2 regions of the Alkalihalobacillus sp. NPDC127517 genome follow, and region 2 is predicted to be linked to the other one. Evidence: a T-box and tRNA genes for the amino acid it is inferred to sense, from the RefSeq annotation. Region 2 holds a T-box; the other holds one or more tRNA genes.
What was found. The T-box of region 2 lies ahead of tyrS (tyrosine--tRNA ligase). A T-box ahead of a tRNA ligase gene usually reads a tRNA of that ligase, here a tRNA-Tyr.
Positions count from the first base shown of each region.

Region 1: it has a tRNA-Tyr gene. The T-box ahead of tyrS (tyrosine--tRNA ligase) is inferred to sense a tRNA for this amino acid. The anticodon was not compared.

Region 1 covers NZ_JBNNQX010000005.1:200,557-215,945, reverse strand. Annotated here, with positions in the region: gene ACQKKO_RS08545 (5'-deoxyadenosine deaminase) at 1-946, shown strand, start outside; gene ACQKKO_RS08540 (DUF421 domain-containing protein) at 1,022-1,684, shown strand; gene ACQKKO_RS08535 (hypothetical protein) at 1,656-1,997, opposite strand; gene ACQKKO_RS08530 (YjcZ family sporulation protein) at 2,172-2,348, opposite strand; gene ACQKKO_RS08525 (hypothetical protein) at 2,460-2,642, opposite strand; tRNA gene ACQKKO_RS08520 (tRNA-Glu) at 2,799-2,873, shown strand; tRNA gene ACQKKO_RS08515 (tRNA-Val) at 3,067-3,142, shown strand; tRNA gene ACQKKO_RS08510 (tRNA-Tyr) at 3,164-3,248, shown strand; tRNA gene ACQKKO_RS08505 (tRNA-Gln) at 3,256-3,330, shown strand; tRNA gene ACQKKO_RS08500 (tRNA-Lys) at 3,350-3,422, shown strand; gene ACQKKO_RS08495 (aspartyl-phosphate phosphatase Spo0E family protein) at 3,654-3,815, opposite strand; gene sigW (RNA polymerase sigma factor SigW) at 3,997-4,560, shown strand; gene ACQKKO_RS08485 (zf-HC2 domain-containing protein) at 4,579-5,211, shown strand; gene cdaA (diadenylate cyclase CdaA) at 5,488-6,309, shown strand; gene ACQKKO_RS08475 (CdaR family protein) at 6,302-7,543, shown strand; gene glmM (phosphoglucosamine mutase) at 7,566-8,918, shown strand; gene ACQKKO_RS08465 (DinB family protein) at 9,847-10,362, shown strand; gene ACQKKO_RS08460 (MerR family transcriptional regulator) at 10,380-10,769, opposite strand; gene ACQKKO_RS08455 (NAD(P)-dependent alcohol dehydrogenase) at 10,915-11,955, shown strand; gene ACQKKO_RS08450 (sugar O-acetyltransferase) at 12,003-12,572, opposite strand; gene glmS (glutamine--fructose-6-phosphate transaminase (isomerizing)) at 13,073-14,875, shown strand; gene ACQKKO_RS08440 (oxidoreductase) at 15,181-15,389, shown strand, end outside.
Region 2 covers NZ_JBNNQX010000008.1:56,556-71,944, reverse strand. Annotated here, with positions in the region: gene ACQKKO_RS12295 (AraC family transcriptional regulator) at 96-941, opposite strand; gene ACQKKO_RS12290 (Gfo/Idh/MocA family protein) at 947-2,029, opposite strand; gene ACQKKO_RS12285 (Gfo/Idh/MocA family protein) at 2,043-3,209, opposite strand; gene ACQKKO_RS12280 (transglycosylase domain-containing protein) at 3,366-6,176, opposite strand; T-box leader at 6,308-6,515, shown strand; gene tyrS (tyrosine--tRNA ligase) at 6,570-7,814, shown strand; gene rpsD (30S ribosomal protein S4) at 7,913-8,515, opposite strand; gene ACQKKO_RS12265 (sensor domain-containing diguanylate cyclase) at 8,975-11,188, shown strand; gene ACQKKO_RS12260 (GAF domain-containing protein) at 11,455-11,937, opposite strand; gene refZ (forespore capture DNA-binding protein RefZ) at 12,126-12,782, shown strand; gene ACQKKO_RS12250 (LacI family DNA-binding transcriptional regulator) at 12,922-13,902, shown strand; gene rbsK (ribokinase) at 13,904-14,782, shown strand; gene rbsD (D-ribose pyranase) at 14,779-15,168, shown strand; gene ACQKKO_RS12235 (sugar ABC transporter ATP-binding protein) at 15,184-15,389, shown strand, end outside.

The DNA.
Region 1 (15,389 bases), on a different contig from region 2:
CTTTCAAGCGATCTCTCAAACGGGAATTCGTGCATTAGCCGGAAAGGTCATGATGGATAAGGGAACCGAAGTCCCTAAAGCATTACAGGAAAATACCCAGCAATCCATTCAGGAAAGCGTTGATTTATTAGAGAAATGGCATAACCATGACCAAGGACGAATTCAGTACGCCTTTACACCGCGATTTGTCGTATCATGCACAGAACCTTTGCTGAAAGAGGTTCAAGCCTTATCTGATCACTATCAGGTTAAAGTGCATACACATGCGTCTGAAAACCGTGGTGAAATTGAGATTGTTCAAGCTGAAACGGGTATGCGAAATATTGTGTACTTGGACCATCTAGGACTGGCGAATGAACGATTGATCTTAGCGCACTGCGTCTGGTTAGATGAGCAGGAGAAGAGAATTCTTAAAGACCGTGGTGTAAAAGTGACACACTGCCCAGGCTCAAATCTAAAGCTAGCTTCAGGTTTTGCGGAAATTCCAGATTTATTAAGTCAGGATATTGCGGTAAGCCTTGGAGCGGATGGGGCACCATGTAATAACAACCTTGATATGTTTAATGAAATGCGACTCGCAGCCCTTATTCAAAAGCCAATCCATGGCCCAACTTCAATGGATGCAAGAACGGTTTTTCGTATGGCTACACTTGGTGGAGCGAAGGCGATTGGGCTGGAGAATGAGATTGGAAGCTTGGAAGTAGGCAAAAAAGCGGATATTGCCATTTTGAACCTAAATGATTTTCATACCTACCCATCATTTGATGTCGACACAATCTCTAGAATTGTTTATTCAGCTACACGTGCGGATGTTGAAACAACCATTATCAATGGAAAAATTGTGATGGAGAACCGCATCATGAAAACACTCGACAAACAACTTGTACTAAGTGAATCAAACCGAGTGATGAAGCGCTTAGTGAAGCGACTTCCGAAAATATCATAAGCAGATCTCATGCATAGTCCCCTGGTCGTAGACAGATACTACAAACAAAATCTGTCGATCGGGGGACTTTTTAAGATGGATGAGGTATTGGTTGCGCTGCTACGGACAGCCATTGTGTTTTTCATGATTTTGACCTTCTTTCGTTTGACAGGAAAAAAAGATATTGGTGAAATTAGTGTTCTAGATATCGTTATCACCTTACTGATTGTAGACATCGCCGTCATTATGATTGAAGACACAGATATTTCATTTATGAAGGGCATCGCTCCCATTCTTCTATTGTTTGCTATTCAGTATACCTTTTCACGTATCTCATTAAAGAATCAAAAATTCCGAGATGTTGTTGACGGTCGACCCGTCCTGATCATACGAGAAGGAAAGCTTCAGCAGGAGAGTATGAAGAAGCAATCGTATAATCTTGATGACGTATTACTTCAGCTGCGGACGAAGGATGTATTCGATATCTGTGATGTTGACTATGCGTTGCTTGAGACGTCTGGGGCGTTATCCGTTTATAAAAAAGGGGACCAGTCGCCATTTACGCTTCCGTTTATTTTAGATGGCATGGTACAGGAAGAGCACTTGGAGATATTCGGGAAAGATTCAAGCTGGTTGAGACAGGAGCTAAAAGAAAAAGGATACGAAAACTTTGATGACGTATTCTATTGTGGATTCACCAAACAAAATAAACTTTATATAGAGAAACGAATCAAAGAGGACACGAAAAATAAGGCTTAACGCTCATTTGAAGGACTTCTTCCAAATCCTCAAGTCGAATTAGAAAGTAGTCAATTGAATCTGGTATGTGTGTCTCGAGATCATTCTTTACCTGATCCGTATGTAGAACAAAGTGTGTTTCATCAATTGAACGGATGGCAAGAGCTGCCTGAGTTACCGTAACAACTGTTAAATCATCGTGAAAATCTTCAGGTTCCATACGTTCAAACGGAGCATCTATTTGAACCGTTAAGGACGTATCGAGGCTTGTTGCAGGAAGCAATAACCACTGAGGGAATAGCTGACTATCAATTTCTTCGTAATATACTTTCATGGGAGTCCCTCCTAAATAGTTGTTATAAGTAGTATAAACAATAAAAAAAGAGCTGTCTCAAATGGGTGCATTCAGAAACGAATGGCCTTAAAATGAGACAGCTCTTTGGTTAATAGGCATAGTGAAGATCGTCAACACTTACAGAGTGAAGAGTTGACGGATCAGCTTCATTACTTATTTGCAGTAAGAAGCACCAATGATTACAAGAAGAATGAATAGAACAACGATTAAAGCAAAACCGTTACCACAACCGCCGCTGTATCCTCCAACTGGTCCTTGTTGACCGTATCCGTAGCCACCGCCACAACCGTAGTCAGCGCCACCGTAGTTACCACCACCGAAGAAGCCCATGCGTACACCGCCTTTCAAAGGGAATACTTTACTCTATGCATTCATGGAAGTTTGGCTACGGAAGTGGGCACTTTTTTTAATCTTCGGGCTAAATGACTAGGGGTGGTGGTGTTACTTACCTGAGAGTAGCTGGCTTTTCTTAAGTCCTGTTACGGCTCCAACAAGCGTAATGTCGATTCCATAATCGAGCATACACTCCGCTACTTCTAGTTTGGTTTCTTGACGCGCGGAGTAACGAACTTTTTCAAGGATGGTGAGTAGCTCCAAATGTGATAAGTCAGGTTCCTTTTCCATCAAAATCATCCTCTTCGGTTTTCTTTTCATTATACCGAATGTATGTTCGTAAAGGTAGTGGTAAAAACTTTTTTAAAAAAAGTTTTTAAAAACACTTGTCTTATGTTTGTGGATTGGGTATAATACTTTTTGTCAGTGATTGAGACACACACTTCTGGCCCGTTGGTCAAGCGGTTAAGACACCGCCCTTTCACGGCGGTATCACGGGTTCGATTCCCGTACGGGTCACCATTTACATTTTTGAATAACCAGCGATGTACATAGAGAAGCTAAGAGGAATCTGAAGCTTATCTGCAGTCAATAACAAAGAGAAGCAAGGAGTTTGAGGACACAAGTTTTCGAAAGAAGGAGCGTACCTTAGTACGTGACTGATTGAGAATAACGCAGTGGACGAAAAAATCCGCCGCTTATCTGAAGTTATAATGGAGGATTAGCTCAGCTGGGAGAGCATCTGCCTTACAAGCAGAGGGTCGGCGGTTCGAGCCCGTCATCCTCCACCATATTATCTTTTTTCTTTAGCTGGAGGGGTAGCGAAGTGGCTAAACGCGGCGGACTGTAAATCCGCTCCCTACGGGTTCGGCAGTTCGAATCTGCCCCCCTCCACCATTTTTATTGGGCTATAGCCAAGCGGTAAGGCAACGGATTTTGATTCCGTCATTCCCTGGTTCGATCCCAGGTAGCCCAGCCATTTCTTTTAAATAAGTCATGAGCCATTAGCTCAGTTGGTAGAGCATCTGACTTTTAATCAGAGGGTCGAAGGTTCGAATCCTTCATGGCTCACTTTTTTTTCTCAAGTAGAGCGTGATTCTCACCTACGGTTCCCCTGCTTCATTAATAAAAAGAAGTAGGAAGCAGGACTAGCATAGCGTCGGAATCCTTCATGGCTCACTTTTTCTTTCATGAATTTACTTAATCGTATATATAAAAGAAGCTGAATCTCCATTAAGGAGTAAGGCTTCTTTTTTTGTGTAAAATAAAAAAAGCATCTCTTTTGGAGATGACGAAGGATTATTAATTTGTTATGGTCTTGTATTCATTGAGAAGGTGATCTAATTCTTGGCTTCTATTAATGATGTCTGGGGAGCTTAGATCAACGGTTAAGGCCATTTTGTTTAAATCATGACGGACTCTTTCAATTTTGTGCAAGAGTATGTTTGTTTTCTTTGAAGGCATAACTTGTCACCCCTTTTCTGGGAAAATAGTCCGATTTTAACATCGATACATAATTACTACCCTAATTTTGTTCTTTAAAACTCCTTTTTTCTGTTAAAATAAAAAAAGTGTAATAAAAAAATGAAACCTTTTTTAAGCCGGTACGTAAACGGTACAGATTGAAGCGGTCAGGGGTATTGCTATGGACACATTAGTCAGGAAATTGATAATCGAAGTGAAAAAAGGGGATACGGAATCCTTCGGTGAACTTGTTGAGTTATTTAAAGACAAGGTCTACCAAGTGGCCTATCGCATGGTTGGCCACCCGCAGGAAGCTCAGGATGTGGCACAAGAAGCTTTTTTACGTGCCTATACGAACCTTGATAAATTTGATATGGATCGCAAATTCTCTACTTGGTTATTCCGCATTGCAACAAACGTTGCGATTGATCGACTTCGTAAAAAGAAGCCTGACTTTTACTTGGAAGACAAGGTAAAAGGAACGGAAGGACTAACCTACGAGTCACAGCTTGCTGCTGATCAGGAACTTCCTGAGGATCAAGTGGTGAACTTAGAGATGCAGGAATGGATCCAATCTGAGATTAATCAGTTACCCCTTAAGTATCGATCTGCTGTTATTTTAAAATATATAGAGGACTTGTCGCTAAAAGAGATTAGTGAAATCCTTGATATGCCGATTTCTACAGTGAAAACAAGAATTCACCGTGGGAGAGAGGCGCTTAGAAAACGAATGAGGAAGATTTAAAGAAGGAGGCATATTCCTATGTCGTGCGAGTCACATGTACAAGGATTAATTCATAAATATTTAGATGGAGACGCAACCGAAGTAGAGAAGAAAGAACTCTATCTACATGTTGAAACCTGTGAAGAATGTGATTTGCATCTTCGTGAGCTAAAGAAAGTCATTGCCTTTACCCAAAGTGCATCTCATATCGAAGCTCCTGCTAACTTTACAGATCAAGTGATGGCAAAGCTGCCACCTAAAAAACAAACAGTCAAATGGAAAAGTAAGATAAAAAAACATCCAATCCTTATAGCGGCTGCGATTTTTTTCTTATTAATGTCCGGTTCCTTTTTAACATCTTGGTCAGGTAACGCTGAGAAGGTTACTGTATCTGGATCAGGAAATATTCAAATTGATAAAGAAACGGGCGTCGTAACCATACCAGAAGGGGAAACCATTCAGGGAGATCTTATCGTTCGTAATGGTCAGCTTGTTGTAGAAGGAAATGTTGAAGGAGATGTTCTCCTTGTAAATAGCGAGCCGTATTATGCATCAACCGGTGAAGTGGCTGGTGAGATCGAGGAAGTGAACCAGGCGCTTGAGTGGGTTTGGTATAATATGAAGCACATGTTTAATGAAACAGTTTCGATTTTTGATAATGATCGTGACTAAAGTAGATCTTCACCTATGTGGTGGTGAGGATCTTTTTTTAGGTTTCTAACTAGTTCCACATAGTTTTTTATACATTCACCGACAACATCTATCTCAATTCTTATGCTTATATGGTATAATGAGGCAGCTAATGTCGTAAGGTAAGGGTATAGCTCAATTACCGTTAGCGACTGAATGAATAGTTAAGGTAGACAGGCTGCTATTCCTGTCTCGTTTTTGTGACTTTAGATTGATTTGTTTGGAGGAAAAGCAATGCAGGCTATGCTTCCGTTTGATTTGCCATTTGAAAATGTTGGTTGGCTAAGTTACTTTGGTCAAATTATTGATATATTGCTTGTAACGTACGTGATCTACAAGCTTATTATGATTATAAGAGGAACCCGGGCCGTACAGCTGGTCAAAGGGATAACGGTTATCTTGATTGTTTGGTTTATCAGTGGATTCTTTGGACTCCGAACGCTTGAGTTCATCATGTCGCAAACCCTTACGTATGGGTTACTTGCGATCATCATCATCTTTCAGCCTGAGCTGAGAAGAGGTCTCGAGCAGTTAGGGCGGGGGCGCTTTTTTGCGAGTCGTACTACGCCTAAAAATGAACCTGTTCAAAAATCAATCGATGCCATTATTAAATCATGTACATACATGGGGAAACGCAGAATTGGAGCGCTTATTTCGATTGAACGCGAAACAGGCTTAAGTGATTACGCAGAAACAGGTATTCCAATGAATGCAGATCTGACATCAGAGCTGCTCATTAACATCTTTATCCCAAATACCCCTTTGCATGATGGAGCAGTCATTCTTAAAAATGAGACCATTCTTGCATCAGGCTGTTACTTGCCTTTATCTGAAAACCCGTTTATTTCAAAAGAATTGGGTACTAGACACCGTGCGGCACTTGGGGTAAGTGAGGTTACAGATTGTATTACGATTATTGTATCTGAAGAAACAGGAAATATCTCTGTTACGAAAAACGCAGAATTGCACCGTGATTTAACGGAGGAAGAACTGCGTGAAATTCTAGAAAAATCGATGCTCTCTGAAGATAAAGCATCATCTCCGTCACGATTTAAGTGGGGAGGAAAGAAAAATGGATAGGCTGTTTAATAGCCATTGGTTTGTACGTATTATTGCGTTCTTTGTTGCGCTTATGCTATTTGCCATGGTCAACCAGGATAACCTTGGTAATCAGCCAAGTGTATTACCGACCATTAGCAATAGCTCCTACACACTTGAAGAAGTAGAGCTTCAAGTAAACTACAATGAAGAAGAGTATGCTTTAACAGAGGCTCCTCAAGCTGTGCAAGTAAAGTTGACGGGTTCAAGGAGTGCGTTGGCTTATTTTCAAATGATGAGACCGACATACGAAGTTTTTGTAAATGCTACAGAGCTTGAAGAAGGGTCTCATCGAGCGCGTATCGAATATCGTGGGTTTCCAAGTGAACTATCGGTAACGATCACACCAACAACCGCTAATATTGAGCTTCAAGAGATTCAAACGTCATCCTTCCCTGTTCAAGTCGACTTATTGAACACAGACAGTGTGGAGGAAGGGTATACGGTTGGAACACCAATCGTGACACCGATTAACGTAGATGTCACAAATGCCAGAGAATTTCTTTCGTATGCAGCAACGGCAAAGGTTTTTGTCGACATGGACAATGCTGATGGCACGATAGAAGATGAGTATCCTGTTCACATTTATAACTCGGATGGAATTGAGCTTGAAATGGATTCGAACCCTAATTTTGTAACGGTGCGAGTTCCGGTGACGAGTCCAAATAAACAGGTGCCTGTTAACATCAAACGAACAGGTAAGCTGAAATCTGGGTTAAGCATTGAGCAAATAGAGCTTGAGCCAGGTGATGTCACAGTTTATGGACCAGCTGATTACATTGAAAGTTTGGAGTCTCTTAGCGGAGTAGAACTAGATTTAAGCAAAATTGAGGAATCAACAACGATTGAATTGGACGTGCCTGTTCCTGATGGTGCAGAACGAGTCGAGCCTAAAAAGATCTCAGTTAATGTGACAGTTGGAGAAGAAGAGGAACGTGAACTCACAAGTGTGCCGCTGAATATCATGGGAAGATCTGATGAAAAGTCGGCCAGGCTCGCCACTGATCAACCGGCATACATAAATGTAACGGCTTATGGAACAGAGGAACAGTTGAATCGTATGAGCACCTCAGATTTTCAGGCATATGTTGATATCAGTGAAGAAACTGCTGGAGAAAAGGATCTACCGATTGAATTTAATGGACCACAAAATATTCGATTTGAACCAGATGAATCTAAAAATGCAAAACTAACAATTACCGATCAGTCTGAGTAGCAGAGTTGAAGGAGCGATGACAATGGGAGTATATTTTGGAACGGACGGTGTCAGGGGTGTAGCTAATACGGAGCTCACACCTGAACTGGCCTTTAAGCTTGGAAGAGTAGGGGGTTACGTGTTAACCCAGCACAGTGAAGGGCAGCCTCGTGTTTTAATTGGAAGAGACACACGAATCTCAGGGGAAATGCTTGAAAGTGCATTAGTAGCAGGACTTCTATCAATAGGTGCAGAGGTCATGCGACTAGGTGTTATTTCAACACCTGGTGTAGCTTACCTAACAAAAAATATTAGTGCGGACGCAGGCGTCATGATTTCAGCGTCGCATAACCCTGTACCAGATAACGGAATCAAATTCTTTGGACCGGATGGCTTTAAATTAAAAGACGCACAGGAAGCTGAAATTGAAGCGCTATTAGACGCTGAAGAAGATACACTTCCACGTCCAACAGGCGGTGCGCTTGGTCAAACAAATGATTATTTTGAAGGCGGACACAAGTATATCCAGTTCTTAAAACAAACGGTAGAGGATGACTTCTCGGGTATCCATGTTGCGCTTGATTGTGCGAACGGAGCTGCCTCTGCGCTTGCACGTCATGTGTTTGCTGACCTTGACGCTGACATCTCTGCGATGGGTAGTACGCCAAATGGTGTAAACATTAATGAAGGTTGTGGGTCTACTCATCCAGAAGGACTCGCAGAATTCTTATTAGAAAAAGAAGCCGATATCGGATTGGCTTTCGATGGAGATGCCGACCGTCTGATTGCCGTTGATGAAAAAGGGCAAATCGTTGATGGCGATAAAATCATGTACATCTGTGCGAAGTATTTTAAAGAACATGGCCGCTTGAACAACAGTACAGTAGTGACAACGGTTATGAGTAACCTTGGCTTCTACAAAGCACTTGAAGAAGCAGGCATCGATACAAAGCAAACAGGCGTTGGCGACCGCTACGTTATGGAAGAAATGCGCAAAGGTAGCTTCAACCTAGGCGGCGAGCAGTCCGGTCACATCATTTTCCTTGATTACATCACAACAGGTGATGGCATTTTATCTGCCCTGCAGCTTGTGAATATCATGAAAATGACTGGCAAAACGCTCTCAGAACTAGCAGAGCCCATGCAAGTATTCCCGCAACAGCTTGTGAACATCCGAGTAACAGATAAATATGCGGTTGAAGAAAATGCACTAGTGAAAGAAGCAATCGAAAAAGTAGAAGCCGAAATGAACGGAAACGGCCGCGTCCTCGTGCGCCCATCAGGTACAGAGCCATTAGTACGTGTCATGGTAGAAGCCGAAACCGAAGAACAATGCACGAAATTCGTAGAAGACATAGCAGAAGTTGTCCGCGCTGAGATGGGACTACAAGAATAGAGAACTGTTTGTACCGTCCTCTCGCCTTTTGGGTGAGGGGGCGGTTTTTTGTGTTGGTGCGTGGGAGTGGGAGCGGGGAGGTGTGCGCGAGAATGCGGGTGAAGTGCGCGAGTGGGGATGAAAGTGCGTGGGAATGGGGGTGAGGTGCGCGAGTGGGGATGAAAGTGCGCGGGAATGAGGGTGAGGTGCGCGAGTGGGAAGGAAAATGCGCGGGAATAGAGTGTGGATGCGCGGGAATGAGGGTGATGGTGTGGGGGAGCGGGGTGAGCTGCGCTAATTTTAACTTAAGGAACTCAGCAGAAGGCCCTCGTTTTTGAGCATTGGCAGGATTTATGAGTAGAGAGCCCTCATTTTTGAGCATTAGCAGGATTTATGAGCAGAGAGCCCTCGATTTTGAGCATTAGCAGGATATTTGAGCAGAGAGTTCTCATTTTTGAGCATTAGCAAGATATTTGAGCAGAGAGTCCTCGATTTTGAGCATTAGCAGGATTTATGAGCAGAGAGTCCTCGTTTTTGAGCATCAGCAGGATTTATGAGCAGAGAGTCCTCGTTTTTGAGCATTAGCAGGATATTTGAGCAGAGAGTCCTCGTTTTTGAGCATTGGCAGGATTTATGAGCAGAGAGCCCTCATTTTTGAGCATTAGCAGGATATTTGAGCAGAGAGCCCTCATTTTTGAGCATTAGCAGGATATTTGAGCAGAGAGCCCTCATTTTTGAGCATTAGCAGGATTTATGAGCAGAGAATCCTCATTTTTGAACATTAGCAGGATTTATGAGCAGAGAGTCCTCATTTTTGAGCATTAGCAGGATATTTGAGCAGAGGGTCCTCGATTTTGAGCATTAGCAGGATATTTGAGCAAAGAGTCCTCATGTTTCTGGGCATCTCCTGTACGATAAGGAAAAAAGATAAATAAAAAGGCGGGATTACATGATTAGAGACTTACAAACCGAGCACCCTATGCAGCCAGTCACGAACCTGCTTTATGCGGCAATTGAAGAAAATTACCAGAGGTTATGTTCGATTGTAAAAGGGATCAATCAAGAGCTCCTAGATTATAAAGGAGAAGGTGGAGAAGAGAATAGTATTGCTCAGCTCATTAAGCACCTCTCTTATGTAGATCTTTTATGGGTTTACAGATTTAAAGGGGGGCATATTCCGAATGAACTTGAAACTAAATATGGGCCAATGGTTGATGGGGAAGGTAACATACCTGATGTGAGTGGTGTACCTTTAGAATGTATAATAACGGACTATCAAAAAGTGATCGATCAACTGCAGGATTTCTGCCTAAGCATTTATGATGAACATTTGAGCGATATTGTGGAGTATGAAACAGAACAAGCAACTATTCGTTGGGGACTCTGGCATCTTTCTGATCACAGTAGATACCATCAAGCCCACATTAATCTCCTAATAAAAACATATAAGTCCCATTACCAATAAGCAATGGTGGACCCACCTTATTTCTTATGAATCCCTTCCGTCCCAGCCTCAACCGCAGTCATATAATAGTGGCATTTATGATCAATAATCTCCATCGTCTTCTTTAATTCTTCCATCTGCGCTTCTACCTTGGCTTTCCTTTCTAGAAACATCTCGTATCTCTGTGTTAAAGAGGAGTCTCCTTCCTGGCACCATTGAATAAAGCCTTTAATTTCTTTAATCGGCATGCCGGTTAGCTTCAGGCACTGAATAATTTTTAATGCTTCAATATCAGAGTCTTTAAATAGTCTCTGCCCACTTGGAGACCTTTCCACAAAAGGCATAAGGCCTTCTTTGTCATAATAACGAAGAGTATGCACCGTTAAATCTAATGTTTCAGCCACTTCACCAATAGAATATGTCATCAGAATCTCCATCTCCTAGCTACTTTTTCATCCATCTTAACATGACGATTGAGTTTAAGCTTGACCTAGAGTTAACTTTAGGGATTAACCTTACACTCATAAGGGAAAAGACCCTTATAGTCTAAATTCATATGGAGGTCATACATTTATGGTAAAAGCAAAAGCACGTGCAGTAGACGGTCCGGATAAAGGATTCCGAGAAGCGGAGATTACGAGACGTGAGCTTGATCAACAAGATGTTCTGATTGAGATTAAGTTTGCTGGGATCTGTCACTCCGATATTCACACAGCTCATGGAGAGTGGGGCGAGGTGAATTATCCGTTAGTTCCCGGTCATGAGATTGCTGGAATCGTAACAGAGGTAGGCCCGAATGTGACTAAGTTCAAAGTGGGCGACCGTGTTGGCGTTGGGTGTATGGTTGATTCCTGTGGAGAATGTGAGAACTGTCAAAAAGGCGATGAGCAGTATTGCAATAAAGGAAACGTCCCTACATATGCTGGGGTTGATAAATATGGTGAGCAGACTCAAGGTGGTTACTCCACTCATATCGTTGTCACAGAAGGCTTTGTTGTGCGCATCCCTGACAATATTGAGCTTGATGCAGCAGCTCCGTTACTATGTGCAGGAATTACGACGTTCTCCCCTTTAAACCGTTGGAATGCTGGTCCTGGCAAGAAAGTAGCAGTTGTCGGTATGGGTGGACTTGGTCATATGGCTGTTAAGATTGCTCATGCAATGGGAGCAGAGGTTACGGTTCTTTCGCAGACGTTAAACAAGCAAGAAGATGGAATGAAATTTGGTGCCAAGGATTATTACGCAACCAAGGATCCAGAAACCTTTGAGAAGCTTGCAGGTACATTTGATCTAATCATTAACACAGTCAGCGCAAAGATTGATGCTGGCGCGTATATTGGCCTTCTTGCGTTAGATGGCACGATGGTAAACGTGGGTGCACCACCTGAACCATTATCTGTTCATGTCATGTCGTTAATTGGTCGTCGTCGTTCATTTGCAGGCTCGATGATTGGTGGCATTCAAGAAACACAGGAGATGCTCGACTTTTGCGCAGAGCACAATATCGCTCCAAACATCGAAGTCATCTCTGCAGATGAGATTGACCATGCGTATGATCGTGTTTTAAACTCTGATGTAAAATATCGTTTTGTGATTGATACGAGCACGATGTAATTAATGAGTGATAGGTGTCCCAACCATAACGGAAGGGACACCTTTTTTTATTCCTCAATTGATTTAATGACTTTGGCAGGAACTCCTGCAACAATCACGTTATCAGGCACATCTTTTGTAACAACGGCTCCGGCTGAAATAATGGAATTCTCACCGATCGTCACACCTGGCATGATGGTTGCTGCAATGCCAATCCAAGCATTGTTCTTTATGTTGATTGGCTTAGAAATAGTGGCTCTTCTTTCAGTTGGAGAGGTTGGATGATTCGTCGTCACAAGATTTACTTTCGGAGCAATTAATACATGATCTCCGATTGTAATCCTTCCTCTATCCATGAATGTACACCCAGAATTAATAAAAACATGACTACCTACAGTTATGTTTTGCCCAAAATCGGTGTAAAAGGGAGGAAGCAGTTCAAAGGTGTGGTTGATTTCCTGAGTAGTTAATTCAAAGAATTGTTTTCTGACCTCTTCAGTTGAATGGTAGCCTGTATTCAGTTTAGCCACGAGCTCTTGCGCTCGCTCAATCGCTTGAGCCATTTTGGGGAATTCAGGATCTTGGATGGATATAGTCTCACCGGCACGATCACGATCAAAAATATCATTCACTATCATCACTCCTATAAAAAAATTATTATTTTTTAACGATAGCACCTAGAGGTAACTCTAGGTAAAGGCTCAATCAGAATTTCACTACCAATTACCACAAAATTAGACAATTCCCCGAATTGCTCACCACCCGTGACTTTGCCGCATAGACTACACGGTAAACCCCACTCTCCGCTTTATTTTCTTGATTGACGATAGGTTGTCAATCAAGTATGATTATTTTGGATTAGATGAGAGGAGGATTGTGTAAGGGTAGTGAGCAACATAAAGCGCCTGAACTGTTCCGCGAACGGATCTTGGGACAGTTGACGAGGAGAGGGTTTATCGATTTTTTCGGCGGATGCCCTCCGGTTGATGCATGACAACCGTCAAGCTTCTGGAAAAAGCATCAGGGTGACCTGGTGGACAAAGCTAGAAGTACCATGCCCATAAAAACTAAAATTGATAAGAGTGGGGGCAAGTATGCCCTCAGGTTGCTTGCCCCCGACTATGGGAGGTAACCATTCATGTGTGGAATTGTAGGTTATGTAGGAACGGAAGATGCAAAGGAAATCTTGCTTCAAGGACTTGAAAAGCTTGAGTACCGTGGCTATGACTCAGCCGGTATCGCTCTAACAAACGAAGAGGGCGTACACGTATTCAAGGAAAAAGGCCGTATTGCGACTCTACGTGGTGTGGTGGACTCAGAAACCAGCGCAACAGTTGGGATCGGACACACACGTTGGGCGACTCACGGTGTACCAAGTCAATTGAACGCACACCCGCATCAGAGCTCAAGTGCCCGTTTCACTCTCGTACACAACGGTGTGATCGAGAACTACAAAGAACTTAAAGCAAACTACCTAAGTAACAAAGAGCTAGCAAGTGATACGGATACAGAAGTCATTGTTCAAGTGATTGAGCATTTTGTAGAGCAAGGTCACAGCACAGAACAAGCCTTCCGTGAGACGTTATCCCTTCTTAAAGGTTCATACGCTCTTGCTTTAATCGATAAAGAAGACAAAGAAACGGTCTTTGTCGGAAAAAATAAGAGCCCACTTCTGATCGGAGTTGGCGAAGATGCAAATGTTATTGCGTCTGATGCTATGGCGATGCTTGCTGTAACAGATCAGTTTGTTGAGATCATGGATCAGGAGATTGTCATTGTTAAACGTGATTCCATTACAATTGAAACACTTGCTGGTGTGAAGATTGAGCGCGAGCCTTACACAGCTGAGCTTGATATGAGTGACATCGAAAAAGGAACATACCCTCACTTTATGCTAAAGGAAATTGATGAGCAGCCGTTTGTTATGCGTAACATCATCCAAAAGTATCAAAATGAAGACGGTGGCCTACGTATCGATGCTGACATTCGTGAAGCCGTAAAATCAAGTGACCGCATCTATATCATTGCAGCTGGAACAAGCTATCACGCAGGTCTAGTTGGAAAGCAGCTTGTTGAAAAGCTTGCAAACCGTCCAGTTGAAGTGCATATCGCAAGTGAATTCTTGTACAATATGCCGTTATTATCAGAGAACCCACTCTTTATCTTCATCTCTCAAAGTGGTGAAACAGCCGACTCAAGAGGTGTATTAGTCGAAGTGAAAAAACAAGGCCACAAAGCCTTAACCATCACAAATGTACCAGGATCTACGCTTTCTCGTGAAGCTGACTTCACGCTTCATACGTATGCTGGACCTGAAATCGCTGTTGCTTCTACAAAAGCATACACAGCTCAAATCGCTGTATTTGCTATCCTTGCCGTTGACGTAGCCCGTTCTGCCGGCATCGAGCTAGACTTCGATCCATTACAAGAGCTTGGTATCGTTGCAAACGCAATGGAAGTACTAACAGCACAGAAGGAAGAGATGGAGAAAGTCGCTCGTGACTTCCTATCCGTTACACGTAACGCCTTCTTTATCGGACGCGCAGCTGACTATCATGTAGTCGTTGAAGGTGCACTGAAACTAAAAGAAATCTCTTACATCCAAGCAGAAGGCTTTGCTGGAGGAGAATTAAAGCACGGAACGATTGCCTTAATTGAAGAAGGCACACCAGTCTTTGCACTAGCAACACAAGAGCACGTAAACCTAAGCATCCGCGGAAACGCCCAAGAAGTAGAAGCACGTGGCGCCCACGTCTGCACAATCAGCATGGAAGGTATGAACGAAGCAGACGACCAAATCGTCATCCCGCGCGTTCACGAACACCTAACTGCACTAGCAGCAGTGATTCCATTGCAACTAATCTCATACTACGCAGCGCTACACAGAGAGTGTGATGTGGATAAACCACGTAACCTTGCAAAAAGTGTGACGGTTGAGTAGGTTATATAAAGATAGAAAAAAACTTCCTATGATTAGGGAGTTTTTTTCTATACTACATAAATCATTGATAGTGCATAAAAAGAGATGAACATTACTATAAAACTTAGAAACTGTGAGCTCTATTAAAAATCTTTTAAAAGAATAGTACACTTCTGGCTTTAGATAAATAGTGTAATCTAAATTAACATTCTCTTTTTTGGACTAAGGTTAATTAAACCTATACTATGAGTTAAGGTAGATTGTCATTATATTCATTTAGTTAATCAGTGAACTGAAACGTACATTCTCAGAACAGGAGCCAACACATGAAAATCAAAACAATACTCATCACCGGCGCAAACAGCGGACTCGGCCTAGAAACAGCCAAGCACTTCGCAGGTCTGGGACACCACATCATCCTAGCAGTAAGAAATACGGAAAAAGGTAAGAAAGCTAAAGAAGAGATCCAACGCGAATATTCAGAAGCGAATATCCATGTCCATTCACTCGACCTTTCAAAGCTTCAAAGTGTTCG
Region 2 (15,389 bases):
CTAAAATTGAAGAAGCTCGTTTGTTTCCGAATCACTTATCTGAAAAAACATGATAAACAAAAAGAGTTGGACAGCGACCTTAGTCCAACTCTTTTTTATAGATCCGATACCGTCTTCCGATATTGTTCGGGAGTGATTCCTGTCAGTTGTTTAAAGACTCGTGAGAAATGGGATGGGTACTTAAAACCTGTTTGGTACCCAAGCTCCGTAATACTAATCGATTCATCAAGCATCATATGAACCTTCGCTTGATTAATACGTTTCTGATGGAGATACTTAAAAATCGTTACCCCTGTAATTTCTTTAAAAATCTTAGAGAGGTAATATTTGCTCAAGTGCAGTTCTTCTTCTAGCTTTTCTAAATGAAAGTCCGTATGATAGTGCGTTTCAATTAGAGAGATTACCTTTTGAACATGACGTTCTTTTTCCGTTTGCCGGAGCATCTTCTGAGAAAGTGGCTCCTGATAGTATGGAAATAGAAAACTTAGTAAATCCATAAATAAGAGTTGAAAACGAAACGAAGCGACTTCTGTATCCTTCTCCTTACACGCCATCATCGATGTAAGATAGTGCTCCACCTTTGCCTTCTCCTCACCACGAAAGGACAAGTGAAGAGAAGAAAGGGACGTAAATGGATCCACTAATTTCTCCATATTCATTGGAGCGAGAAGGGTCTTAAAATACGTCTGATCAAAATGAATGGTTGTTCGAACGTACGCATGGTCAGCAAAAAGCTTTGGACGATGAAGGGTTAAGCCGTTCATTAAAATTAAATCACCCGCTGCCAAATGAAAAATACGATCTCCTACTAAGTACGTACATTTTCCTTCATGAAAATAAAATAACTCAGCCTCCTGGTGCGAATGAAACGCCACCTGATAGGTGTGATTCTGCAAGTAATTCATGGAAAGATGAGGGATGTGATACGAATTTGTATTCATCCAGGCTATTCCGACGGGTGAATGATTTCAGCTTGTTCTTGAGCAAGCAGACATAATTCAGCTGCTTTAAATGCATGTTCTTGTGTCATCGCGTTTTCTGTTCGCTGGATACAATCAAGAATCAACTCACCAAAAAACGGGAAGCCAACTTTGCCAGCAACGGGTATATGCTGTTCTCCATCATCATTTACAAGATAGATATGATCTCCTGCCGTATCTTTTGCAACATCTATATACTTACGAACCTCAATTGTCCCTTTTGTACCAGTTAAGAATAAACGTCCATCGCCCCAAACACCTAAACCATCTGGAGTGTGCCAGTCAACACGGAAGAAATGAGTTGCGCCATTTTCTCCAACCAATGTTGCATCTCCGTAATCCTCAAGCTCAGGGTACTGTTTGGATGAGTAGTTCGCTACTTTGCTGTGTAATACGGTCGCGTCTGAGTTACCAGTAAAATAAAGAAATTGTTCGATCTGATGGCTACCGATATCACATAGAATGCCACCATATGAGTCTCTCTTAAAGAACCAGTCAGGGCGACTAGGTGCATTCAACCGATGAGGGCCAAAGCCTGTGACTTGAATGACGTCTCCAATTGCGCCTTCCTTTACGAGCTGCCCAGCATAGACAGCAGATTCTACATGTAGACGTTCGCTATAATAAACCATATATTTTTGCTTTGTTTCTTGCACAACCTTTTTAGTTTCTTCAAGCTGTCCAAGCGTAGTGAATGGTGTTTTGTCCGTAAAGTAATCTTTTCCATGCTTCATAACACGGTTGCCAAGGGAGCTTCGTTTATTAGGAATAGCAGCTGCAGCAACTAATTGAATAGAAGGATCTTCTAGAATATCGGCTTCAGTCGTGACACATTCAACCGATGGAAATTTAGATTTAAGCGCTTTCATTTTTTCGGGATCTGGGTCGTAAACCTTTGATAAAATGGCTCCTGCATCAACCAGTCCTTGACACATCCCGTAAATATGACCATGATCTAAGGCCATCGCAGCAAAATGAAACGTATTTTCTTCTACCACTCGTTTCGGTTTACCCTTAGGTGCGTAGTTCATTCCATCGTTTCGATTCATATGCTCCTCCTTTTTAATGAGTCCCTTTGACGTTTAGTGATTGCTTAGTTGTGTTCTTTTCATATGTTGATTGAGAGATCTGTTCGTTCAGTTTTCTAGCATATAACTCTTCATCAATCGGAAGGGTTACCCACTCGTCTGTCCATGTAGACAGCTGCATAGCATTTGATAAAGTGAGGCCAATAATGCCTTCATTCCCAGGTGCGACCAGTGGTTCACCATGCTGAATTGCGTTCACAAAGTTTTGAGTGATGCCTTCATGTGCTAAATTGATTCCGGGTGTTGGGATTTCACATTTCCACGATTCTGGCGTGCCAAACCCACCTGTATACCGTTCATTAAATGTCGCTTCTGATTCTCTTAACCGCCAAAAGCTAAGCGTATCATGCTCAATTACCATCTTTCCACGGTCACCGGTCAGCTCAAGACGATTCGTTCCAGGAGCTTCTCCTGTTGTAGTAACAAATACGGCTGTTGCTCCATTCACATATTCAGCATAAGCCGTTACATCATCTTCTACTTCAATGGTACGATACTTTCCGAAATGGCAGAAGGCTCGAATTCTTGCTGGAATCATATCAGTCAGCCAATACATGAGGTCGAGTTGATGGGGGCACTGGTTAATCAAAACACCACCACCTTCGCCTTCCCAGGTAGCGCGCCAATCACTAGAATCATAGTAGCTTTGCGAGCGGTACCAATCTGTAATAATCCAATTGATACGTCTTATGGACCCAAGCTCATTTGACTGTACCATTTCTCTTAGCTTTTGATACAAAGGATTCATACGTTGATTATACATCATTGAAAAAACCAATGTGCTTTTTTTAGCTTCCTCGTTCATTTCGCGCACTTGTTTTGTGAAGACTCCAGCTGGCTTCTCCACAAGCACATGCAACCCTTGCCTAAATGCTGTGATGGCTAGGGAAGGATGACTGTAGTGTGGAGTAGCAATAATAACCGCATCCACTACATCTGATTGAAAAAAAGCATCCTCATCAGAAAAAATAGTCACTTGCTCCTCCGAATATTTGTGTTCAATTTCTTTAATACGATCGACTCGCTCCTCGAGAATGGCCGTTAATGTAGCACCTTTAATCCGATCTTCATATAGGTAGTCTGCGTGAGCACTCCCCATATTGCCTATTCCAATGACACCAATACGAGTTATCTCAGACATCTAGTCACCCCTTTAAGTGTATTACTGTTAGTGTAAAGGAATTTGCCATATGGTACTTTGTTCTGATTAATGAAAGTGGAAGGTCATTTATACGAGGTTGTTCTCTGGAATCAAAAAAAGACGAGCATCACATGGATGTCTCGTCTTTTTATTGCTTTAATCCTGATCAGATTCTTCGTCTGATGAATCCTCTTCATCATTGTCGTCTGAATCCTCTTCATCCGTCTCATCATCTTCATCATCGGCTTGCTCTGCTTCATCATCGGCTTCGTCTTCAGCCGACCAATCACCAGCTCGAGCAATATCAGATGCACTGGATTCGTTACCAACTGAATCAACAGCTGTTACGTAATAGGCATACGTTCCATTTCCAGCATTGTAGGTTGTGGAGTCATTGCCTTTTACAGATTGAACCACTTTAAAGTCATTACTTCCGTTGTCCGCACGATAAATACGGTAACCAACAATATCACTGGCATCATGCTTTGCCCAGTTTAAGGAGTCACCACTAACTGAAACGCCAGATACCTTGCCTGGTGTATTCCCATTATCAGGCGCTTCTTCGTTACTGACCACACCATTTATCGAGTCAGGTAAATAAGAAGAGATATCTCCAACGCCAAATAAATCGCCTGAAACGGACAATCCTCGTTCTGTAAATTCATCAGGAGTATTGCTGCGGGCCTTGTAGTTTTTTCCGTTAATCGTTACATAGCGCTCTGACTTTAAGTTGTCAGTAGAATTCGGTAGATATTTCGAATTAAAAAGATCCGTTGTAACGAGATCTGCCTCTTCACAAGCTTTAGAAGGGGAGGTACCAGTTAAACTACAAATTTTCTTCGCCACGATGCCTTCTGGTTGCTTAAATGAACCGGAAGGAGCCATAAGCTCAGAGTCTGCTTTGTGGGCTGCATTTGCGATACTCGCCCAAATCTTTTGGTTTCTTGGACCATAGCGAAGGCCGTTTACGGTTTGTTCAATTGGATATTCAGAATCGTACCCAATCCAAACACCAAGCGTCACATTTGGGTTGGTCGCCATAAACCAAGAGTCACGAACGCTTTGCGTTGTCCCCGTTTTACCAGCCCAATCTGCACTAAAGTTTAAGTAACCTGGAACGCTGCTTGCTGTTCCGCCGGGCTTAAGCACATCGCGCATCATATCTAAGGTTAGATAGGTGGTTTGAGGCGTGAACACGTCTGTAACTTTTTCTTCGTGTTCGTATACCACGTCTCCATCGGCTTTTTCAATTCGATCAATCATATACGACTCCACGCGTTTTCCGCCATTACCGAATGTGGAATATGCGTTTGTATTTTCTTCAACGCTTATGTTGAGAGTTCCTAGCACAGTTGACTCATATGGTAGTTCTTCGTTTGCTAAAGGAATACCTAGATTCAAAAGCGTTTCTCTTGCTGTCTCATGAGGAACCATAGCCTGTGCACGAACGGCTGGAACGTTTCTGGATTGAGCAAGTGATTTTCTAACGGATTGTAATCCTTTATGCCCAAGATCAAAGTTCTTTACTGGATCTCCATTTGTTTTATAGTTCATCGGGGTATCAGGAATAACCAACCCTGGCTGTATCGCACCAATTTCCATTGCTGGAGCATAACCAAGCAGTGGTTTCATCGTTGAACCCGTTTGTCGGTTTGCTTGGGTTGCATGGTTAAACTGCTTATCCGAGCTACCTTCCTCGCGCCCTGCTACAAAACCGATAATTGCACCCGTTTTATTTTCTTGGAGAACAGCTCCGACTTCTTCGATTTCACCTTTTTTCTCAGGACCAAAGAGGCTATCATCCTTCACTGCATTTTGCATCTCATCATACACATCTTGGTTGATCGTTGTATGAATCCTGTATCCGTTACTAGAGAGCTCATTTGTAGCCGCCTGGTAGTAAGCATCAAGTGTCTCAGCTCGCTTAGCATCACTCATTTCATCGAGGTTTACTTTATCTTCTTTCATCTTCTCTTCAACGACAATTGGCGTCGCTCTTCTCATGACCTCATATGTCAGGTAATGATACTTTTCAGTAATCGGCGGCGTACGTTCTGTGAAGTCGCCTGCAATATCATAGGCTAACGCTTCTTGTAATTCTTCATCTGAAATGTAGCCCTCTGAATTCATGCGAGTAAGAACAGTATTCATTCGGTTTAATCCAGGATCAATGGATTCTTTTACTTCACCTGTTGAAGTAAACGGAGTATATCCGAATGGACTTTGAGGAAGTCCGGCAATAAAGGCTGACTGTGCTAAGTTTAGATCCTTAGCATCAACACCGAAGATCCCAGTCGCTGCAGATTGCACACCTGCAATTTGGTTCCCAGATGCATTCCGTCCGAATGGCACTACATTTAGATAAGCCTCTAAAATATCTTCCTTACTCATAAAGTGCTCTAAACGCATAGCAAGTAGAATCTCCGTTGCTTTTCGGTCAAAGGAAACTTCACTTGATAAAATTTGCTGCTTAATTAACTGTTGAGTTAACGTACTCCCACCTGTTTGGGTTGAAGCATTTGCAAATTCTTGATATGTAGCACGTAAAATCGCCTTAGGGACAATCCCTTCATGCTCATAAAAATATTCATCTTCTGTCGCAACAATCGCCTGCTTAACATAATCTGATATGTCATCTAAGGCCACTTCATGTCGCTCTAAATCTGACGGTAACTCACCCATGTAGGTGTCACCAGCAAAAAAGACCTGACTGGTTTCTTCATAATTATGAATTTTAGTCGTCATCTCTTCCGCATTCTGCAGTGGCTCATCCATTACTAATGAAGCAAAGTAACCTGCTGCAGTACCCCCAACAAAAAAGAGTGACATCAATCCGAAAATAATAAAAAGCAAGAATAGGTTCCAAAATACTTGATAAGTAATGCCTACTTTGCGGAATAATTGAATATCATCTAGTTTTTTATATAGTAGGTGTATTCTCTCTTTCAAACGAGAAAACATGGACATAACATACCTCCCTAAATAATCAGAAACAGTATAGCATAGGATTAGATCAGATGAAATGCTATCAGAGAAGGTTTCTTGTATTTATTGACTATGTCATCTGTTTGTGTTAAAACTGTAACAATTGAATGAAATCACAAGCGCGGAAGGGTCGGAGTATTTCAGTACACATCGATTAAAGAGAGCTGGCGGTAGGTGCAAGCCAGTACGAGATGCTGAAAGAATTACAGCCTGGAGCTTTTTCTTTGTGTAGAAGCAAAGAACGGTGAATGCCGTTATAGACTGAGTGGGAAAGCACATGCTTTTCAACAAGGGTGGTACCGCGATAACCTCGTCCCTTTTTTAGGAGACGGGTTTTTTTGTGTGCAAAAAGAGATTAATCGGAGGGTGAATGGTATGGCTGAGTCCAAAAGAGAGTTAACAGCAGAGCAAAAGCAATTAGTTGATACACAAGTGAAGGAATTAATGCGTGGGGTCGTTGAAATTGCGCCTGAACACGCTTTTAAAGAGAAAATTGAACAATCAGTAGCAACAGGTGTCCCACTTAAGATCAAGCTTGGAATGGATCCTTCTGCACCAGACGTGCATATTGGTCATACGGTTGTTCTACACAAGCTGCGTCAGTTCCAAGAATATGGCCATGAAATTCAGCTTTTAATCGGTGACTTTACTGGTCGTATCGGAGATCCAACTGGAAAGTCTGAAACAAGAAAAGCCTTAACAAACGAACAAGTAATGGAAAATGCTAAAACCTATGTGGAACAGTACAGTAAAGTGTTAGATATGGACAAAGTCACTCTTATGTATAACTCGGAGTGGTTAAAAGTACTAAACTTTGAAGATATCATCAAGCTTGCAAGTAACTTAACGGTCGCTCGCCTGTTAGAGCGTGATGACTTCGAAAAACGCTACAAATCTCAGCAACCCATCTCCATCCATGAATTTTTCTACCCATTAATGCAAGGATATGATTCAGTTGCAATGAAGTCTGATATCGAAGTAGGGGGGACAGATCAGAAATTCAACCTACTCATGGGACGTCAGCTTCAAGAAGCATACGGACAAGAAAAGCAAGTTGCGATGACTCTTCCATTAATTGAAGGACTGGATGGCGTAAGAAAAATGTCTAAGTCCCTTAACAACTACATCGGAATTGACGAGGCACCAAACGAAATCTTTGGTAAGTCCATGTCGATCCCTGATGAACTCATGGTGAAATACTTTAGACTAGCAACGGATCTTCCATTAGAAGAAGTAGACATTCTAGAAAAGGGCTTAGCAGAGGGCTCCATCCACCCGCGTGATGCCAAAATGAATCTTGGTAGCAAACTTGTTGAAATGTACCACGGACAAGAAGCAGCCAAAGAAGCTAGAAGCTACTTTGAGACCGTGTTCCAAAAGAATGCATTACCAGACGATATGCCAGTCGTGAAATGGGAAAAGGATGCACAAATTGGCATCATCGATCTAGTTGTAGAACTTGGACTCCTTCCATCAAAAGGAGAAGCCCGTCGTATGATTCAAAACGGTGGCGTGAAGATGAACGAAGAAAAAGTAACAGATATTAAAACAGAAGTAACCATCACTGACGGATTAATTGTGCAAGTCGGGAAGCGTAAGTTTGTGAAGATTACGCTGTAAGAGTAGTGGGAGAGGCAGCAACCTTTTAAAGAGGGTTGCTGTTTTTTATATGAAAAAACCTCAACTTGTTGGGTAACAAGTTGAGGTTCGTTAGCAGCTTAACGAGAGTAGAACTCAACGATAAGAGCTTCAGTGATTTCAGCAGGAAGTTCAGTGCGCTCTGGAAGACGAGTGAACGTACCTTCTAGTTTTTCTGCATCAAATGTTACGTAAGCAGGTACGAAGTTGTTTACTTCGATTGCTTCTTTAACTGCAGTTAGGTTACGTGAAGTTTCACGAAGACCGATTTGTTGACCTGGTGCTACGCGGAATGATGGAATATCAACGCGCTTACCTTCAACAGTAACGTGACCATGGTTAACTAGTTGACGAGCTGCACGACGAGTGCGAGCAAGACCTAGACGGTACACAAGGTTATCTAAACGAGACTCAAGTAAGATCATGAAGTTCTCACCGTGGATTCCGTTCATTTTACCAGCAATATCAAATGTGCGACGGAATTGACGCTCATTTACTCCGTACATGTGACGAAGCTTTTGCTTTTCTTGTAATTGTAATCCGTACTCAGAAAGTTTCTTTCTTTGGTTTGGACCGTGTTGACCTGGAGCGTAAGGACGCTTTTCTAATTCTTTACCTGTTCCTGTAAGTGAAATCCCAAGACGACGGGATAACTTCCAAGATGGACCTGTATAACGTGACATAAGGTGAATCCTCCTGTTATTTTGAATGTTGCAAAATAACAACCTCGTGGCAATCTCCTAGACTAGACGTTCTATTTTCATGTACCTTCGCTTCGACAGCAGGAAGTTACGCGGTACACCTCAAATACGCAGCCGCTTCGAGGAATAGAATCAATCTACACTAAGCTTACCTTGGCTGTCTCATTTCACACAAACTTGATTATATCTAGAATTGTATCAGAAGTCAATGACTGAAACGGTCAATGCCTCACTATATAAGAAAAAAGTCATAGCAATTTGGAAGGTATTGCATTATAATCAATCTATATTCTTACAAAATATTTAAACTATTTATGATTCTTAACAAAAAAGCTGTGTTCAAACGAATAATGCGGGTTTATGTCAGTCTAAAGTAAGGTATTTGTATACATAGATTCATGAAAAACGGGACGTTAGTCTTGGTCTATGGTGGTGATAGTGGTGCATGAGTTACGTGATTATTTTCAATCTAATGAGTTTACTTCTTTGTGGGATGAGTTAGTGCCCGTGGAGGAAGAACAGCTAATGGGGGCAGAATCATTTATCTATATGATATGGACAGATTCGGGGCTTGTTTCTGCCAAACAGATGGGTCCTTCATCTGATGAGCTTAATCGAGCGTTCCTATCGTATTGTCAACATGATGCTGGTGCAGGTAGTGAAGAGTACATCTATATCGAATCGAATCGTTTGTTCCAAGTTGCAAATCATCCTCCTATTAAATTTGGAGTGATGAGTCGGGATGAATTATGTGAACGAGACAAGCTTAGTATTCTTCTGCAACGTCTTGAACAAAAGCTATTTGCAAGTGTTTGCACGTTTCATGCAGAGGGTTTATTAAAAGAGGCTAACTATGAGATTACGTTTCGTGCGTTAATTAATGCTTTGTTTAATGAACAAAGTATGCGCTCGCTTCCCTTTCAATTTACACTATTTGAGTGGACAGAAGAACAGTTAAAACACGCACGAGGGGAGAACGTTTTTCCTGCCAAGGTTTTGAATGAAGCCAAGCAAAACGTACATAAACAATTGGTAGCAAAAGGACATGCTTCCTGTACGATGGTGGACTCTGATAGTCAAAGTGATTATATGGTGCTACCTATTATTTTTAAGGAGCGGTGTCTTGGCTGCCTGGTCTCTGAAATTCCAAAGCAACGTCAAGAATGGGGCGCTATTTTTCAAAATATGGCCATTTGGCTTCAACCCCTTCTAGAGAAAGGCTATCAAGTAGAACATGAGGAGAGGGAAGCGAAAAAGAAAGACTTACTCTTAGAAGTAACAAAAAAAGTTCATTCAACGATGAACATCAGTGAAGTATTAGCCAAGATTGTGTATGCAATTAAGCAGACGTACCCTACGTTTGACGTATATTTAATGCTTTCGCATGAGTGGGAGGTTCAAGAGGAACTGCCGATTAAACCATTCATCTATGGCTCAGAAGGTGTGCATTTAAAAGCTGAGCAGGCCTTTCTTACTGGAGAAAATCAGGTAGAACGAAACCATAATCAACAGATTGTTGACGTGTACATGCCGCTACGGGGCAAGCAAGGAATCTATGGCGTGCTAGAAATTCATGCCAGTTCATTATTGCCTTTGCCTGAGACAGAGATTTCTTTTATTGAGATCCTGGCGGATACAGGGGGAAATGCGTTGGAGAATGCAGAGCTTTATCAACAGTCTAGAGATCTGATCCATGATTTAAAATTAATTAATCGGGCAGCCCACCAAATTAATAGTAAGTTAAATTTAAATGACTTAACTGAGAGTATGACGCAACAAATTAAAGACGCATTTGGGGCACAGGAAGTCGGTTTTATGTTATTCGATCGAACGGATCAATCTGTGATACATCAAAGTGGTACCCCTTATCTCCAGTCGAATCGTGATCATCTAGATCTCCATACAATTATAGAGCAGTTACTAAACAAAAAAGATCCGATCTATATTGGAGATACAGGATTACATCCAGACATCAAAAGTGGGCCGTTTTCATCACTGCTTGCGATTCCAATGGTCCACAAGGAAGCTGTACATGGTGCTGTGTTTGCTTTTCATCAGGAGTCTTATCACTTTACATTCGAGAGTTTTAAATTGCTTCAATCGTTAGTACATCATTCAACGTTAGCTTTTACGAATACGCTTCTACATGAAGAACTAGAGAAGCTAGTCATTACGGATCATTTAACAAGTCTACATTCTAGAAATTACTTAGAAGAATCGATGGAAGAGTCACTTTTAGAACATGAAAAGGGAACCTTTTTACTCATCGATATTGATGATTTCAAACGAATTAATGATTCCTTTGGACATCAAATTGGTGATGAAATTTTAAAGCAGGTAGCTAGTGTCATCCAATCAAACATCCGCGAAACAGATATTGCTGCGAGATGGGGTGGAGAGGAATTGGCGATCTATCTTCCTAAAGTGGATCTTCGTGTAGGGACTGATATAGCCAAACGAATTGTTAAAGCTGTTGCCCTTCATACAAGTCCGCCCGTTACCGTATCCTGTGGAGTCTCTCACTGGGATAAGAGCGAATCACTGTATCGTTCATCGGAATGCCTCTTTAAATCAGCCGACACGGGCTTATACAAGGCAAAAGATGAAGGGAAAAACCGAGTGATGATTGAGCAGCCGCGAGCAGCAGAGAGTTAGTATTTGAAATAAAAAGAATAGCCCGTGACAACAATTAAACATGCAAAAAGGCAGACGATTTGATCGTCTGCCTTTCGATTTTTCTACAGAACAAGCGTAGGGAGAATGTGAGACTCCTGTGGATACAGTACGTGGTGAAGACACTGTAGCGGTGCCTTATTCCGCGAAAGGGGCTGAGGCCGTACCCACGGAAAGCGAGCACTTCTCCCGGAGTGGATGAATTGCTAGTATTCGTGTTTTCTAGACTAATTCACCATTTCTAATCATTACAGATGCTTCACAAGGATCTCCGCAAACTGTTTCAAATACTTCTCGTCTTCCTCGTTAAAGCGCTCCAGACTTGGGCTGTCGATATCTAATACTCCAATTGTTTTCCCTTCTTTAACAAGAGGGACAACGATTTCTGAACGAGATGCTGCATCACATGCAATGTGGCCTGGGAATTGATGAACATCGGCAACACGAATTGTCTCTTGCTTCGCTGCTGCTGTTCCGCAAACCCCTTTTCCAAAATCAATATGAACACATGCAGGCATTCCCTGGAATGGGCCAAGAATGAGCTTTTGTTCTTCTTTTGATAGGTAGAATCCTACCCAGTTCACATCATTTAGAAACTGATTCAAAAGCGCACTGGCGTTTGCCAGATTGGCCACTTGATCGGTCTCACCTTCAAGTAGAGCATCTAGTTGTTTATTTAATAATGTGTAGGCTTTTTCTTGATTATCAGAATAAGTGGAGGATTGGAACATTCGATTCACTCGCTTTCATTACGTATTAATCGACTATAGTTTACATGAAGTAAGTAGATTCAGCAAAAAAATAGATTTCATAAGGGAATTTGTCAGACGATTTATTCCTTGGTTTTGATTGAGGGTGCAGGGGAATGGGGATAGAGAGCGAAAGAGTACAGAACCACTTAATTAAACGGAGGGATCGTATGAGTGAAGTAACCAAAGTGAAAATTTTAACATCAGCTACTGCATTGTTTCAAAGGCAAGGGTACCATGGCACGTCTGTCAGAGATATTGCACAAGATGCATCTGTTAATATTGCTTTGGTTTCTTATTACTTTGGTGGAAAGAAAGGATTATTTGAAACATTACTCATTCAATTTTACGAAGGGTATATGAAAGAATTGGATAAAGAGAGTTCGTTTAATGAACGTGAATCTGCATACGATTGTTTATTATCCTTTGTTCATTCGTTGATTACCTATCAGCGCTCACAGCATCAGCTTGCCCGAATGGTTCACCGTGAGATGTCTGTTGATTCCACGCTTGTTAGAGAAGTCATGGCCACTTACCTTCAAAAAGAGAAGCATGAGTTTTCACGCTTGATTAAACATGGGATGGCCGTAGGAGAGTTTCGTAGACAACCGGTTGATTTTGTCATTATCCAGTTGCGCAGCATGATTACATTACCTTTTATGTCTCCACAGTATTTATGGGAGCTTTTTCAACTAAACCCTAAGGAGCCCTATTTTATTGATCGATATATGGATCACCTAAAAACCTGGATCGCATCGGGCCTAAGCTCTGATCCCAGTAGTCTTATCCAACCAAAACCTCAAATTCGAATTAAACAAATGTATTAATGATCTAAAGCGAGCTTCCCTCTATGTAGGAACGTTCGTTTTTTTGCATTCAACCGAATTCGACAAAAAAAGATTGACACGAAGTAGATTCGCATTTATATTATGTGTAACCGGTTACATGATGTGAGGCGAAAAAGTCATGACAACAATAAAAGATGTAGCAAAACAGGCGAATGTCTCTGTTGCTACTGTTTCAAGAGTGTTAAATCAAAAAGGCTATGTAAGTAAAGAATCAGAAGAGGCTGTTAAAAAAGCAATTGAGACTCTAAATTATCAACCTAACGCAGTAGCAAGATCGTTGTACCATAAAACGTCGGGAATTATTGGACTGTTTGTACCGGATATTTCAAACCCGTTTTTCCCTGAATTGGCAAGAGCGGTAGAGGATGCGGCAACTGCAGAAGGCTTCACGGTTGTTTTATGTAACACTGATAATAAACAAGATAAAGAACAAAAATACATTCAAGTGCTCCAACAAAAATATGCTGATGGACTCATTATTGTAACAGGGACAGAATCAGTGGAACACATTCTATCCACAAATATTCCTGTTGTTGCTCTCGATCGATATATTAGTGAGGATATCCCAACGGTGGTTTCTAGTAATAAACAAGGTGCCATTGATGCAACAGAGCATTTGGTAGAGCAAGGCTGTACATTTATCGCTCACCTACGCGGTCCAATAGGAGTGACATCAGCTGATGAACGGTATGAAGGGTTTAAACAAGTAATAGAAAAGCACTCAATTGCACATGTTGTAATAGATTCAGGCTTTGAAATTGGTCAATCAGAAATGGCTACAAGAAAGCTACTTGATATGTACCCATTAATTGATGGAATTTTTGCGAGTAGTGATGTAACAGCAGCTGGAGCAATGCGGGCGGCATATAAGTGCCACAAGTCAGTGCCAGACGATTTAAAAGTGATAGGGTTTGATGGGATTTCATTAGGTGAGATGCTTACGCCGGCTCTCTCAACTGTGCAACAGCCTATTTACGAAATGGGCGAACGTGCGACTAAGCTACTAATGACCATGATTGAGAAGAAAGAGCTGCAATCATATAGACATGAGTTTAAAACAAAATTAACGATTAGAGAAACCTCGGTAGGAGGAGAGTAGTATGGGAAACGTAACGATAGTTGGTAGTATCAATATGGACATGGTCACGAGTACAGCTGTTTTTCCTAAGCAAGGTGAAACGATAAAGGGTGAAAGCTTTGTCACAATGCCGGGTGGAAAAGGAGCAAATCAGGCTGTAGCGGCCGCGAGACTGGGTGCATCTGTGCGAATGATCGGTCGAGTTGGAGATGATCCATTTGGCAAAATCCTCTCAGAAGGTTTAGCACATGAGGGAATTGATGTTTCAAATGTGGAACCGGTTACAGATTGTAGTTCGGGTATCGCTTCAATTATTCTCTCAGATCAAGATAACCGGATTATTATCACGTCAGGAGCGAATGATGAAGTTACCGTTGAATACATTAACCAGGTTGAACACGTGTTAGCGGATAGTGATGTTGTTCTTCTGCAATTAGAAATCCCGCTTGAAGCTGTTGAAAGAACGCTAGCGATCTGTCAGAAGCATCAAACAAAAGTCATTTTAAATCCGGCACCAGCTTATCCACTATCCGACAAGATTTTAGCTTTAGCCGATTACATTACGCCAAATGAAACGGAATATGAATTACTGTTTAAAAACTCAAATGAGTACCAGGAGAAAATCATTGTTACAGAGGGAGAAGCAGGTGTGAGCTGGCATGAAGCTGGTAAGCAAAAGCGAGTGGCCGGTCACTCTGTACAGCTTGTTGATACAACAGGAGCAGGTGACACATTTAATGGTGCCTTAGCTGCAACGCTTGCAAATGGTGAAAGCCTGGAGCAATCGATTGTTTATGCGAATGCCGCCGCCGCCTTATCCGTTCAATCATTAGGAGCACAAAGTGGGATGCCAACTCACGACGAAGTGCATCAACAATTGTCTAAGAAGGAGTTAACATGAAAAAACAAGGAATGTTAAATCGAGATATTGCAAGAGTGTTAGCTTCACTTGGACATACAGATCAGATTGTTATTGCAGATTGTGGTTTACCTGTACCACCAGGTGTTGAATGTATTGATCTCTCTATAAAACGCGGTGTACCTAGCTTTTTGGACGTACTTACTGAGCTATTAATGGATATGGAGGTGGAGGCCTTTATTCTAGCTGAGGAAATAAAGACGGATAACTCATACATCAATCAAATCTTCTCAAGGCAAGAGATCCCAACCTACTACTTGCCTCATGAGAAATTAAAACAAGAAACATCAAAGGCAAAAGTCATTATACGCACAGGTGAGAGCACACCTTATGCAAATGTCATCCTCCGCGCAGGAGTTATTTTCTAAAAAGGAGGTTCAGATATGATTGTTCAAATGGAAGGAATTCATAAATCATTTAGTGGCAACCACGTTTTAAAAGACGTTTCGTTCACCCTGGAGAAGGGAGAGATCCATGCTTTAATGGGTGAGAATGGTGCAGGAAAGTCGACATTAATGAAAATTTTAACGGGAATCTACAGTTCCGACGAAGGGTCTATTTCAGTTAAAGGTAAAACAGTTCATTATAA